Regions from separate parts of the Ectobacillus sp. OTK genome, predicted to be linked through region 3. Evidence: riboswitches for the same ligand, from Rfam matches in the RefSeq annotation. Region 3 holds a riboswitch; each other region holds the start of a gene.

Region 1 (4,712 bases), 1.2 Mb from region 3:
AGACGAGCACAAGTACTCCCGCAATCATCCCGGCAAACGGCTGTAAATGACGAAATAGTTTTAACAACGGTTATCCTCTCCGTTCTCTATCGTTTCTGCTTCTGTCATCAGCTCATACATTCGCTGATGGATTCCTAATAATGTGCTGATGGATTCCTCTGGCAATTGCGATAGGACACCCATCATTTTTTGATATACTCCACTTGGATCGTCATACATCAGTTGGATTTGCCTCATGCCGGCCTCTGTTAACTCAAGCTGTACCTCACGGCGATTTTCTTCGGGGATGCTCCGTTTCAAAAAGCCCAGTGTCACTAATCCATCGATACTTGCACTCAGCGTGCTTTTCGGAAACAGCAGCCGCTCACCTAGATGCTTTTGCGAAATCACTTGCGAGGGAAGAATGGTTTGCAAAATCAAAAACTGCGGCATGCTTAGGCCGCTGTTTTTGATGCTCGCCTGCCCCCATCGCCCAAAACGCCGTTGAATCCTCCAAAAGGATCGCAGCACTTTAATGGTTTGCTCTAATTGCGGGTTATTCTGGCTCATAATGTCCCCCCTTCGTGTTCGTTTTTAAACTGTTCTAAAACGGAAAATTAACTTTATTGACTAATTATATATCTGTTATCCAAAATATGTAAAGCGAGAAATAACGACAATATATTTTGACTGTTTGCCTTTCCAGCATTCCTGCAGTTCCAGGAAAATACAGATTTAAAACGATAAGGAAATCTAAATAAGAAACAGCCAAATTTCCGGCTTACAGCACTGAGAAATTTGGCTTTAGTTACTTCAATAAACGCAATCAATGACTATGGAAAAACATTATAATAGACCAGACCCCAAAATATTCAAACTAGATGTCCTAGGATTCTATTTCCCCGCTTCGATAATGTCCATCTGCTTTAATGTTTCAAGTGTAATATTTTTTGCTTGCGTTCCAGTGCCGTTGATATTCACAGCAAACACCCAGGTATCCTTTTTTGTATCAACGAAACCAACATACCATCCCAGCCCAAGATCCGAAAGCCTTGTCCCGGTTTTTCCATGAAGCGTGTAGCCATCCTTTTCATCCTGTATCATCATCCGTTTAACCGTTTTTTGATGTTTTTCTTCAAACGGAAGCTCTTCCTTGACTAATCTTTCCATAAAGTTTATTTGCTCAAGCGCTGAAATTTTCAGGCTGCTGTCCAGCCAAAATGAATCGATTCCGCCCGTTATATCTTGATTCCCATATTCTAGTATTCTAACATTCTCTTGCATTCTTGTTTCTCCAATGTCCCTTGCCATATCCTGATAAAACCAAATAGCAGACTCCCTCATAGCAGAAGCTAATGAGTGATCACGGTTCCAGCTTTCGAACTCTCTTACCACTCCATCCCAGCGTTTGACTTCATACTCATCTCTTACAGCTGCTGTTTGCAGCCCAATTAAGGCATTCGGTACTTTAAAGGTAGATTCGGGAGTGAACCTTTTGGAGCTTCTCTCTTTGTTATACACATAAACTTTATCCTTTTTGAGATTTTTGAGCACCATCGTGCCCTCTTTTCCGTTAAAAAGCTCTTCAATTTTCAGTTCCTTTGTTTGCTCCTGTTCTGCTTCTGTGACCGGGGTCGTTCCTATGAAAGCTAGCACAACTAAGAATAATAAAGTGACAGCAGCCTTAACACTCTTCATTTTTACAGCCTCCCTATTAAAAACATAATCTTCATAAATAGTAATTATTTTACATTCTGTATTATACATTGCAAACCTTTGAATGGATAGATTTCCCTTCTATATAGTCTTAATATTCAATTATTTTTACATGCATTTTAGCACTAGCCTGCAGTGTTCGTTTAAATTATTGCACTACACGGCATACCTTGTCTGAAGCACATTCACCGCCCCGCCTAAAGCTGTCACTTTTAAAGAAGGGGATTCTTTGCATTTTTGATAGAATGAAATGAATAAAAATATAAAAGCACTCAAGACAGAATATGTTACGATATATAATAGGGAAGCTGGCGGAAATCCAACATAGTCCCCGCTGCTGGGAATATTGAAATAGAGTTGCCCGGAAAGGAAGACAACCGGGCAAGGAGATCTGATAATTCCAATTTCTTCGGCAGGAAGAAAGGGATTTTATAAGCATGCTGATAGAATTTCATGCATTCTATCAGTATGCTTATTCGAAAACCTTAGCTCCAATCGTTAAGGTTTTTTGTATTACATAATCCTTTTATGTAAGAAAAGCACATAAGCTAATATAAGAAGCTTGTACATTGAAAAATAAAACAAGATTAGGTGGTGTTTATACTTTGTTTACTCATGAAGAAAGAGATGCGATTTATAAAGTAATAGAAACAAGAAGAGATATTCGAAGCTTTCTCCCTGACGCGGTACCGCAAGAAGCAGTAGCACGTATATTAGAAGCTGCGCATCATGCACCTTCTGTTGGATTTATGCAGCCTTGGAATTTTATTTTAATTGAATCAGATGAAATAAAAAACCGCTTAGCTTGGGCTGCAGATAAAGAAAGGCGGGCGCTCGCGATCCATTATGAACAAGATGAGCGGGCAGCAAAATTTTTAAACCTTAAGATTGAGGGAATGAAAGAGGCTCCTTTAACGATCTGTGTTACATGCGATCCTTCTCGGGGCGGCTCACATGTACTCGGCCGCAATTCGATTCCCGAAACCGACATCATGTCAACCGCTTGCGCTATTCAAAATATGTGGCTGGCAGCCTGCGCTGAAGGATTGGCAATGGGCTGGGTGAGCTTTTATAAAAAGTCAGATATTCGGGATATTTTAGAAATTCCCCCTCATATTGATCCAGTAGCCTTAGTTTCCATCGGATATACAGACACATACCCTACAGCCCCTATTTTAGAAACAGCGAACTGGGAGAAAAGACGGGCATTAGAAAAGCTGATATTTCATGAAAAATGGGGACAGTAAAGCACGAAAAGCGGATACGGTTCCAAAAGTTATACTTTCTTATATTCTCAAGAAAAAATCGGGTATCTCAAGGCTGGAGATACCCGATTTCTTCTATTTGTATGATGCAAACCAAGAGCCAATAATCGGATAGCGGAATGGACGGTCATCCAGCGCACGGATGATGCCGATAATCGGAGCAATTAACGCCATGAGTCCGAACACGATAAGAAACGGTATGCCAATCAATATCCATGAGAAGAATATCGAAATCGAAATTAAGACACCGATGACAAGATGAAAGACCAATGCCTGCAGCGACAAGCTTTTCACCTCTCGATTTGATGTGAGAAAATATACGATAATGGGAACTAACACAGGTGCAAACCACGTACTCGCATGAACAAGGATCTTAAGTCCCTTCTGTTCCATTTGTAATGAACTCCTTTTTGTTTATATTTTGTTATACTGTATTGCCATTATACACCAGTTCACATCTCAAGTTCATAAGACCTAAGACTGATTTTTCGTCAATCACTGGGTGATTTTCCCCTCTCTTTCTGTCCAAACTAAAATGCAATCAGAACTGGATTTGTACAAGCAAAAACTAGATTTTGTGCATGTCGTATCTCACGAAGTGCGGAATCCGCTTACTGTAATTAAAGCATACTGCTCCATAATGTTGGATCAGGAAATGGATTCGAGTGAAGAGAATCTCAGTAAAATTAGAGATATAAGGGATTATGTAGATGTGATTGACAATGAAATGAATCATATTATTCATACAGAGCAAATGCTTTCCAATGATTTTCTTTGGAAAAAAGAAATTATTAAGCCGTTACCTGTGATTCGAGAGGTCAGTGAATGTATGACTATTAAAGCACGTACACAAAATCTCAAACTTCAACATACCTTGGACTTAAACGGCAGTGAAAAGACGTATACGAATAAGATCGGTTTAAAACTGATTTTATCGAACCTCTTGAGCAATGCCATTAAATACAGTTATGAACAATCAATTGTTACACTTTCTGTTTTAGCTGCTCAAGATAAGATTATCATCAAGGTGAAAGACCAAGGGATAGGAATGACTGAAGAACAAAAAAAGCAGCTATTTAAAAAATACGGGAAATTCAATCCTCATAAGAAAGGTTTAGGAATAGGTCTTTACATGGTAAAGGAACTTGTGGATCATTTTGAAGGATTCATTTGGATAGATAGCCGGCTCGGTGAAGGAACAGAGGCTATAATGGAATTACCATTTATCAATGATTCCATCCAGAAGGTCTAGTAATGTCATAAATCCCTTTAAGTACAAAAAAGAAGCTGATCTAAAAGTACCGTTACATAACTTTTAGATCAGCCCCTTTTGCTTCGTCATCAGATTAATGATGCTCTGCAGGCGTCTTTGCATGCTGAATATGACTTGTAATCCAAGCGATTCCAGCAGCACAAACGAGATATCCTAACAAAATCCAAACTTGCGTTTGCAGCTGCTCCCAATCCCCTAACGAAATTACATCCTGCAATCCGCGCAGTGAATGCGCCATTGGAAGGGATTGTCCGATTGTCCGAAGCAGCGGCGTGCTTAATTCTCCTGGGAATGTTCCTCCGCATGTAGCCAATTGAAGAACTAGCAATGTGACCGCCGCAAATTTGCCGACAATTCCAAATACCGTTACGAGCATGAAAATAAATGTCATAAACGTAAAGGAAATGATTACACTTGATAGAATGAACATCGGTACGCTTGCCACATGCAAGTCAAAGCCGAACAAAACAACCATATCG
Region 2 (4,712 bases), on a different replicon from region 3:
CGAATTAACTGATCCTTTTTCACTTTAATTGGATGATTCATGAATGCGAAGGCATATCCATTAATAGTGTAAAAGTCGTTTCCACCATCCAAATCTAAATCGAATCCGTTCATTACCATGTTCAACTCCAACGCCGGCTCCCTCGGGGTTTTCGGATCGATGATAAAATTCCCGTATAACCCTTTATGAATATGGCGAGCGAGAGGTAACACGTGACAATGGTATAATTGCAGTCCATAGGGTCTGGCTTCAAATTCATAAATAAAGCTTTGTCCTGGAGCGATAGGAGTAATTCCATCCATTTCTGGTGGATGGATGCCATGAAAGTGAATGGAATGGGGGTGACTTCCTTTATTTGTAAAATAGAATCGAAGCAAATCCCCTTCCGTACAACGAAACGTAGGTCCTGGAATCGTTCCGTTATATGTCCATCCTGGAAATTTAATGCCTTTTGCGATTTCAATTTCTTTATCGATGGCAACAACTGTATATTCACGCAAAATTTGACCGTTAGGAAGTCTAGTGACCTTCCCATAATCAAATTCAGTCAGTAGTTTTTCTGCCATTTTATATCCTGAAGTTTTTATACTGTCATTCATCATCTGACTATGATCTGTATTACTGTGGTTTTTGGTATGAGATTGCGCTTTAACCGAAGGGGTAAAAGGCGCTAAACTATTTAGAAAATAACTCCCTGCCAAGCCTATGGCGCCAGCAGATCCCAACTTTAATATATCTCTTCTGGAAAATTGGTTTTGTTCAGACATTTTTAATCCCCCTAAAAAAGTTTCCTTAACGCAAAAATATGTTGTTAAGCTAAAATTTATTCTCAAAGGAAAGGTTTGTCAATGTTTATTTTTTAGGGTCACCGAAACAATCTGTAAACTAAGTGTCAAATTTGGATTTAATATCCATATTTTATTGCTTAATCAGCAGCATTTCAGGTAATTACTGATATGAAAACACTGGATTAGAAGTAAATTTTTCTTATTTCATAAAATTAGTTTAAGTCTAGAAAAACTTTCTTCAGTAAGCGACCTAAAAGAAGTTCTTCTAAGATTTAAAGATACGTTGAATATCAAGTCTGTTATGGTAATCTAACATGGATACAGGTTAAATATACTGTGATTCTCTTATTAGCCAATTAGGATGTAAACTAATACAGAGTTATAGCATAAAAAATTAAGTTTTACATTTTGAGAATTATACGTATAATCAAGTTACAACATCATATTGTAAGCAAACTAGGTGCCCTTGTGAGAGCAAGGGGTAACAGGGAATCGGGTGCAAATCCCGAGCGGTCCCGCCACTGTAATTGAGGAGTTCTCTATCATGTATGTCACTCAACCATATCTTGGGGAAGACGATAGAGCGCGATGATTCAAAAGCCAGGAGACCTACCTAGGTTGTAACACCAAAACAGCCTTCGCGGAAAGGAGAGGTGTACGGAGATGAAGCGACAATTGTATTCTGCCATTTTGTCGTCTATTTGCGCGTACCCATGAATCCTTAACCAGTTAAAGGTTAAGGTTTTTTTATGTCTTGTTTATTTATAAAAAGGGGGAATTTTCACATGGAAACTGTATCACTTTTTTTACTTGTTTTTGTATTAGGGCTTCGACATGGACTAGATGCGGATCATCTTGCTTTTATTGATGGACAAACTCGTTATAATTGGCGAATGGGCAGTCCGTTTGCACGTTGGGTGGGTACATTATTTGCATTGGGTCATGGAGGAATGGTAGCTGTAATAGCTAGTATTTTAGGAATGGTGATAGAGAATTTTTCATTCCCAACTTATTTTGATAATATTGCATCCTGGGTGTCGATTGTTTCTTTATTCCTTATTGGAACGTTAAATACTTATAATCTATTGCGCACCAGAAATAATCAGGAAGAATTTCAATTGAGTGGATTAAAGGGTAAATTTATTCCTAGAGTTGCTAAGGGAACAACAAATCCTTTACTTATTATTTTAGTAGGGGCTTTGTTTGCCTTGGCTGCCGAGACGGTAAGTCAAACGGCTGTCTGGTCTTTAGCAGCAGGGAATGCAGGTGAATATACACCTTTACTTTTAGGACTAGTTTTTATGTTTGGCATGATGATTACAGATACAATTGATTCATTAATTGTCTATAAAATGGTGAATCAGTCAAGCAAAATCGGCCAGTCTGCGTCAAGAATCCTGGGTTGGGTGATTGTTGTCTTAGCGTATGGGGTTTCCTTCTATCTGGCATTTACCTTCTTTAATCCGTGGGCAGAACTCAATTTCGAAATCGTGGGAATCATTCTTTTTATTTTTTTAGTCGCCACTTTTGCCTTTGTAAGTGTTCGATCTAGGAAACAAAGCATTGAAACACATACTACAAATTAATAAAAAAAGCTCTGACAATTTTATGGTGTCAGAGCTTTTTTGTTACTTATAAGATAGCAAGGGAGCACTGAAAAGGGCTGTGATTTTAAAACATCATGATCTTTTTTAGTGCCCTCACAAGTTCTGAGGGATTTTTGTTCTGTTCACAACATTCCTGAAAGCGGAAGTAAAGCTATGAATCCAAATTATAATCCGTTTTTTATAGTTGCTCACTAGTCAGTATAGAATGTTTTCCTTATATGATTGAAACTGTATATAAAAATTAAAAATAAAAAAGTCCCTCTTTCTTCAGATAACTTTTTCAAAAAGAGGATTGTCTACGCTCTGAAGAAGCTCCTTTGATTAGGATCTTCTCATTTTTTTCTCAAATTTACAGATAGAGTACGGATTCTTTGAAATTTAAAGGTATAAATAAAATCAATGATATTAGTCGAGAGGAGTTGGCAGATTACTGCATAAATCATAACTTTATAATCTATGATAAGGGCGGTTAATAGAAAAATTAAAAGGTTGATGACCATTATAACTTTTCCAGGACTCCAGTTCTTGTAGGAGGCAATCATGAGTGCCGGGATGACCATTCCGCCGCTGGAGGCTCCTACCCGAATCAATAAACCTACTCCAATACCAAAAAGAATACTTCCTCCCAAAATATCTAACGCTATATGTACATGCGGAAGAGCAACCATAGGAGTTAGGATGCTAATAGTAGTCGAGGTGGTTGCAACCGAAATGATGGTTCGAATCGTCCAAGAGTATCCAAAATAATTCAAGGCAAAAAATAAGAAAACAACATTTGCTAACCACAAGGAAAAGCCAAGGGATAAAGGGAACCAACGATTTATCAGAAGAGCCAAACCAGCGGCCCCTCCAGAAGGTATAGAGTGGGGAAACAAAAACAAGGACATGGATACACCTTGTAAAAAGGCACCAAATACTGTACAAAAATAAGTTAATAGGATTCTCCTCATCAGTAACTAAAAGGATTCCTCAAATAATCACTTATACCCTCCACATTCATTCCTCCCTAAAGGCTTGTCTTCCTTGTCCATTTTATGAGGTATGATACAAGAATATGTTGGATTACTTTTTCTGAACTATAATTATCAGGTTATGATGACTAGTAGTTCAATTTACCATAAATTTCTCCTTAAAGTTAGCAATATTAAAGGGGTTGTCTTCTTTAAAAGCACTATGATTCATCCTGCAACCTGTATCCTCAATAGAAATTATAAGATTATACTTATCAATCTCTGTTATACGAGTGCCATGACTATTCCCAAAGAATTAGACATACACATGGAAAAAGTGGAATAGGAAGGAGGTGCATAGATGGAGGGGATGATGTTACCGATTATGACAGCTGCACTTGCCTTTAGCGGATTACTAGTAGGGGGAACGGTGGCTATAACAGCTCGAAGTATAGTGACAAATCAAATGTATAGTTTGTATGCCTTTTGCGGGGGAATGTTAGCAGGGCTACTTACTTTCGAACTCATTCCAGAGACACTTTCTGAGTATGAGCTGACTGGACTCCTCCTCGGGGTGGGTATGGGTATTTTGTTTATGGTACTGCTTCATATATATTTTCATCATCCGCACGATCAAGAAGGCCAAGAAGGTGAAGCGTGGCGATCCTTTCTATTCTTATCTCTGGCAATCTATATCCACAATGTTCCGACAGGCGTAGCATTTGGTATATCTATGAAGAGCTTTGACACGGCAATACCCTTTTTGTTTGCTGCTGTTATTCATCACATCCCGGAGGGACTTGCGCTAGCAGTCCCCTTCTTATTTGCTCGGTTTCGTATTGTGTATTTTCTTTTGACGATTACACTATTATCACTCGTATTAGGAGTTGGAACTGTACTCGGCAGCGTGGTAAGAAGCGACCATATCCATTTAAATGGTGTACTGATGGGATTGGCGATTGGAACTTTGGGGTATGTAACAGTGAATGAAATGTTATTAAAAGCACAGAAAAAGATGGGGGTATTCAGTTTCTTGTTATTGGCTGGTGGAGGATTTGTATTGCTGTTTTTGTATGTAAGGAATTTTATCCAGCATTAATATTAGTAATCATGAAAGGAGTTAAAGGATTGAAATGAATAACAGGGACTTTCGATAAGCATCTCTAATACAACAAATCGAGAACTGGTGAGTTTAGTTGTATGAGGAAATGCGGAAACAGAGGGTCAGTGCACAGATTCGCTCGGGTATTGACAAGGGGAGAAGTAGATTCATAAGGCTGAACTAAATTAATGTTGAAGAGGCAACACAGAATTAAGAAGGTATTTAGAAGTATCTAGATGAGCCGTACTATAACTATAAGTTCGTG
Region 3 (4,712 bases):
CAATGTTATTGCCTGTTAAGGGAACAAGGAGTAAGTTCGGTAAATGGATGGATGCACAAAAAGACTTAACTCGATTTGAGTTAGAAACAGCGTCGAATGTAGGTAGAAGTACGATCGGGAAACTATGTAGAGATCCGGGTTATCGACCGAGATTTGCAACGATAGTTCAAATTAATCAAGGTTTAAAAAGTCTAGGTAAAAATATTGACATAAACGATTTTTTAGCCTAAACCATTCTAAAAATGAAAATAAACGTCTAAAAAAGGATTACAAGATTTAACTACTAGGAGGAGAATATGCTGCAAAGTATCGGAATTCCAGGATTAATACTCATCTTAATACTCGTGCTTATCGTTTTCGGCCCTTCTAAATTACCGGAAATCGGAAGGGCATTCGGCTCAACTTTAAGGGAATTTAAAAAGTCTACTAGAGAGCTTGTGACAGATGATCTAAATGAAGAGACATCTAATAAAAAGGAAAAATAAGTTAAATAAATTAAGAGGAGATGTAGATTCGTCTTACATCTCCTTTTTCATGGAGTGATTAGGTTGGAAAATCGAGACATGCACATAGTTCAACACCTCGAGGAGCTGCGCAAACGCATTATCATTACTTTACTCGTCTTTCTGTTGTTTTTAGTGATGGTATTTGTATATGTTCAAGATATTTACCGTGTGTTAGTCAAAGATTTGCCATTTAAGCTAGCATTGCTAGGACCAAGTGATATCTTAATCGTTTATTTCATGATTGCCAGTGTCGTTGCCATTGCAGCAACTATACCAGTTGGTGCGCACCAAGCATGGCTGTTTGTACGTCCGGCATTAACACCAAAAGAGCGTAAAGTTACAATCGCTTATATTCCAGCACTATTTATCTTATTCGTATTAGGAATTAGTTTTGGTTACTATATTCTATTACCTCTTGTACTACATTTTTTAATGTCGCTATCAAACGACATGTTTCATACGTTCTTTACAACGGAGAAATATTTTCAATTTTTGCTTCACATGACATTGCCTTTTGGATTTCTGTTTGAACTACCCGTTGTCATTATGTTTTTAACAAGCTTAGGGATTATCAATCCGTACCGTCTGCAAAAAATCCGAAAATATGCCTACTTCATACTAATCGTCGTTTCAATTTTGATTACGCCACCAGATTTTCTATCAGATATTCTTGTAAGTATACCTTTATTACTCTTATATGAAGGCAGTGTCAGTTTATCAAAATTCGTATATAAACGACAACATAGGATTAAGGAAGGTAATTCTTGAGATACAGAACACATCATACAAAAATGCGCTATCCTTTCCATGGTGATAGAGAAAGAATAACGTATTTTTTCGTTTTGGAGGTATTTAATTAGTTTACCTTGATGGTGAAGTGGCGGTACCCCTAGTTGGAATATTTTGTGCGGAAATACGGAAGAAAACAGCTATGACAGTAGCCTCCTCTTCAGAACAGAAGGGAGGTGCTGTATATGTAGTAAAAGGGAGCTTAGGAAGAACGCTATGAAAAAGTATGTATTGTTAGGAATACCACTTATTATGTTTGTACCAAATATATTGCATTATCTCGGTTCTAATTCTATGATGCTTGCATTGCAAACTATGCTGAATTTAGCTATTATCACAATCTGCTTGATTGTTCTGTTAGGGCATACAACTCTTCAGAATGTATTGGATTGGCTAATTGGGATTTGTTTTTCGGTATATATTTGTTTGTTGTACCATAATACAGTAGAAATCAGTCTCTTTTATTCACATTTTCATTACACAGTAGAACAGGTAAAGGGAATGCTGGCACGTTCAGTCAACCTGATACCTATTAAAGGAATGATAGAAACACTGCCATATAATCCGTCTGCAATATACCAAATCTTTGGAAACGGAATTATGCTTACACCGCTCGCTTTTACTATGTTGTATTTCAAGTGGTTAAGAGACGTTAAACAAGCTATTTGGTATTCATTCCTTTGTACAGTTGGAATTGAACTCATTCAGTTTTTGGAAAGTTATGGGCAGTTTGTGTTTGGAATTGGAGAGGGCAAAAGCATGGATATTGACGATGTAATCCTCAACACAATCGGTGCTGTAATAGGAGTAGGTTGTTATCTTTTATGGTGCAAAATAGAAAACCGCTTCATCCAAAAAACAAGGGAAGTAGATGTATCTTTGTAACTTCCGATAACGGGCTTTTGTACTACAGCCTTTCTACACAAAGTTCATTACTTTGTCTAACCATTTTCCTTTCCCAATTGAAAAGGACGAAGCAACAATTGAACCTGCTACAACGGGAGATGGTTCGGTTGACCATTATTTCCAGACTACGCGTTATCTAGATAAATCTTTACAAGAGTTCTTTAACTACTTGAAGCAATCTGGCTTATATGATAACTCCGTTATCATTATGTATGGTGACCATTACGGCATTTCGGAAAAACATAATGGCTGTCATAGGCGGACAAACTGTTTGGCAGCTTGTAAAGATAAAATCAGAGAAGACCTTTTCTTTCAAGTCAGAAGAACCAAAATTTTTCCCATTCTGACCTGTGTATGAGAACTTTTCTAATTCCCAATTCAGCAGGTCTCTTAATTTATCTACCGCTGCATGCTCCTAAGATTGTAATCATGAAAACAAGCATAAGCAGTCCATTTACACGCATTTTTTTCATAGGAATCCCTTTCTCCCTGTTGTTTTTTTATGTAAGGTATGGAGCTACGAGGTAGCCCCATACAAACTTATTTGTTCCGTAACAAACACATACTGTTGAGAATCACAAGAAGCGCAGCACCTGTATCGCTTAGCACAGCAATCCAAAGCGTCAACCAACCTGGGAAGATTAGGACAAGTATTACTCTTATATGAAGGCAGTGTCAGTTTATCAAAATTCGTATATAAACGACAACATAGGATTAAAGAAGGTAATTCTTGAGATACAGAACACATCATACAAAATGTGCCATCCTTTCCATGGTGATAGAGAAAGAATAACGCATTTTTTCGTTTTGGGGGTATTTAATTAGTTTACCTTGATGGCGATGTGGATAATCCCCCTGCAATTGTTTCTTCTTACTACCATGTACAGTAAGTAAAATATCGATTATAATTATCATGATTTATCTAAAAGTTAAATATATTTGGGAAAAGGTGAAACACCGAGGGTGTTTCTTAAAAGGGAAGAACGGTGCAAATCCGACACGGTCCCGCCACTGTAATTGGAGAGCATGCGTAAGTCACTGTGCAAAATGGGAAGGCTTATGCAAACTGAATGTGTTATTCAGTAATATGCGTTTGATCCATAAGTCAGGAGACCTGCCTTTTTCTTGTTATCACAAGTAAGCCTACGAGGATAGGGGAGGTGAAATAAAGAGCTTTTTTGGGCCTTTTTCTGGCCTTTTTAGCTTTTATTTGCACTTTCTGCACTTTTGTAGAAGGTGTTTTTTATTTTTCAGAATGGAGGAAAAGATTGTAATGATAAGAACGACTTTCATAAGTGTATTCGCCTTTATAATGTTTCTATCAATGATGCCGCTCACATCGATAATGGCGGAAGAAAAAGTACAAGTTGAAGTAAAAAATGGACAGGGTAAAGAAGCACGGCCTGATTTGGATACCGCTAAAGTAGAGCTAACGCTTCCGGATATTCAAAACGGCTCCGCGCATATTGTTCTTAGTAGCCCAGAGAGAAAATTTTTCTCGCCAACAGATTTCCCCATGGTTGAAGGTACAAAATTAATAAATTCCACCTTTTCTGTGGAAAATGGGAAAGCTTCATTTGACTACATGTTCCCTATTCGCGGCGACTATCAAATGAAAGTAGAAGTCATGGACGAGAAAGGTAAATCGGTTGGAACTCATGAACTTCTCATCAATATCCATGAAAATCCGGTCGAAGTAAAAAAAGCGATTATTTTCATTGTTTCTCTAGCTCTATTTGGATTCATTGCCGGATTTGTATTGGCGAAAAGGAGGAAGAACGTACATGCGATCTAAATTCATATTAGCTTTGGTTCTCATTTTTATACTGACGATGTCATCCGCTGCATTCGCCCACGAATCACATGTAGGAGGTGCAGAAGGCTATCATGCCCGTGTAGGAGAGCCCTTCACTTTTGAAGGGAAATTGGAAACGCAAGAACAAGGGCCTTTTGAAGTGCGTTTTCAGGCAGTACGATTAGAAGATGGGGCACACATCTTATCTATGAACAGTCGCTCTGTTGACGGATCATACAAATTTGCCATGCAGTTTTTTGACGGAGCAGAACATCAAGTAACCATTTCCCTCATCGATCCGAAGACAAACTCTGTGATCTCAGAAAAGAAAATGAAGGTTGAAGTGCAAGCATTCCATCCTCCAATGTTTGTCAAAATGAAAACATTAGCATTTTTGATACTTATAATTATAATTGGAATGCTTTTAGGTATAGGTGTGACACGATTGAAAAAAGCAAATCGACTAACGGAAGGAGAGCGTACTCATGTCGTATAAATTTGAACATACCAAGAAAACAGGTTTTAAAAATATCTTTTTGTCACTCCCGATGCAATTAACCGTGGTTGCTATTTTAGCGGGTATCGTACTTTATACCACTCTTTTTTCCGGTTACGCTCCCGTTCATGATACGCTTCATGAATTACGACATTCGTTAATGTTCATTCCATGCCATTAAGGTGGTTTTTTCATTGAATCATATTTTAATTCAATTTTT

What was found. Region 3 has a riboswitch for cobalamin ahead of AC6HZ4_RS04740 (hypothetical protein). Riboswitches for the same ligand answer to the same signal wherever they lie in the genome.
Region 1: another riboswitch for cobalamin. It lies ahead of bluB (5,6-dimethylbenzimidazole synthase); the one in region 3 lies ahead of AC6HZ4_RS04740 (hypothetical protein).
Region 2: another riboswitch for cobalamin. It lies ahead of AC6HZ4_RS27605 (HoxN/HupN/NixA family nickel/cobalt transporter); the one in region 3 lies ahead of AC6HZ4_RS04740 (hypothetical protein).

What each region holds. Positions count from the first base shown of each region.
Region 1 covers NZ_AP048547.1:2,123,065-2,127,776, reverse strand. The annotation lists gene AC6HZ4_RS10310 (ABC transporter ATP-binding protein) at 1-67, opposite strand, end outside; gene AC6HZ4_RS10305 (MarR family winged helix-turn-helix transcriptional regulator) at 61-549, opposite strand; gene blaOXA (class D beta-lactamase) at 874-1,677, opposite strand; cobalamin riboswitch at 1,963-2,108, shown strand; gene bluB (5,6-dimethylbenzimidazole synthase) at 2,301-2,942, shown strand; gene AC6HZ4_RS10290 (magnetosome magnetite crystal formation protein family) at 3,036-3,353, opposite strand; gene AC6HZ4_RS10285 (sensor histidine kinase) at 3,514-4,212, shown strand; gene AC6HZ4_RS10280 (YhgE/Pip family protein) at 4,307-4,712, opposite strand, start outside.
Region 2 covers NZ_AP048548.1:79,124-83,835, reverse strand. The annotation lists gene AC6HZ4_RS27610 (multicopper oxidase domain-containing protein) at 1-767, opposite strand, end outside; cobalamin riboswitch at 1,230-1,419, shown strand; gene AC6HZ4_RS27605 (HoxN/HupN/NixA family nickel/cobalt transporter) at 1,574-2,374, shown strand; gene AC6HZ4_RS27600 (YitT family protein) at 2,728-3,345, opposite strand; gene AC6HZ4_RS27595 (ZIP family metal transporter) at 3,707-4,444, shown strand.
Region 3 covers NZ_AP048547.1:957,509-962,220, reverse strand. The annotation lists gene AC6HZ4_RS04770 (transcriptional regulator) at 1-230, shown strand, start outside; gene tatA (twin-arginine translocase TatA/TatE family subunit) at 297-485, shown strand; gene tatC (twin-arginine translocase subunit TatC) at 564-1,274, shown strand; gene AC6HZ4_RS04755 (VanZ family protein) at 1,512-2,180, shown strand; partial or broken gene AC6HZ4_RS04750 (sulfatase-like hydrolase/transferase) at 2,206-2,451, shown strand; partial or broken gene AC6HZ4_RS04745 (SCO family protein) at 2,443-2,674, opposite strand; cobalamin riboswitch at 3,132-3,337, shown strand; gene AC6HZ4_RS04740 (hypothetical protein) at 3,514-3,996, shown strand; gene AC6HZ4_RS04735 (hypothetical protein) at 3,986-4,492, shown strand; gene AC6HZ4_RS04730 (CbtB domain-containing protein) at 4,482-4,673, shown strand; gene lonB (ATP-dependent protease LonB) at 4,687-4,712, shown strand, end outside.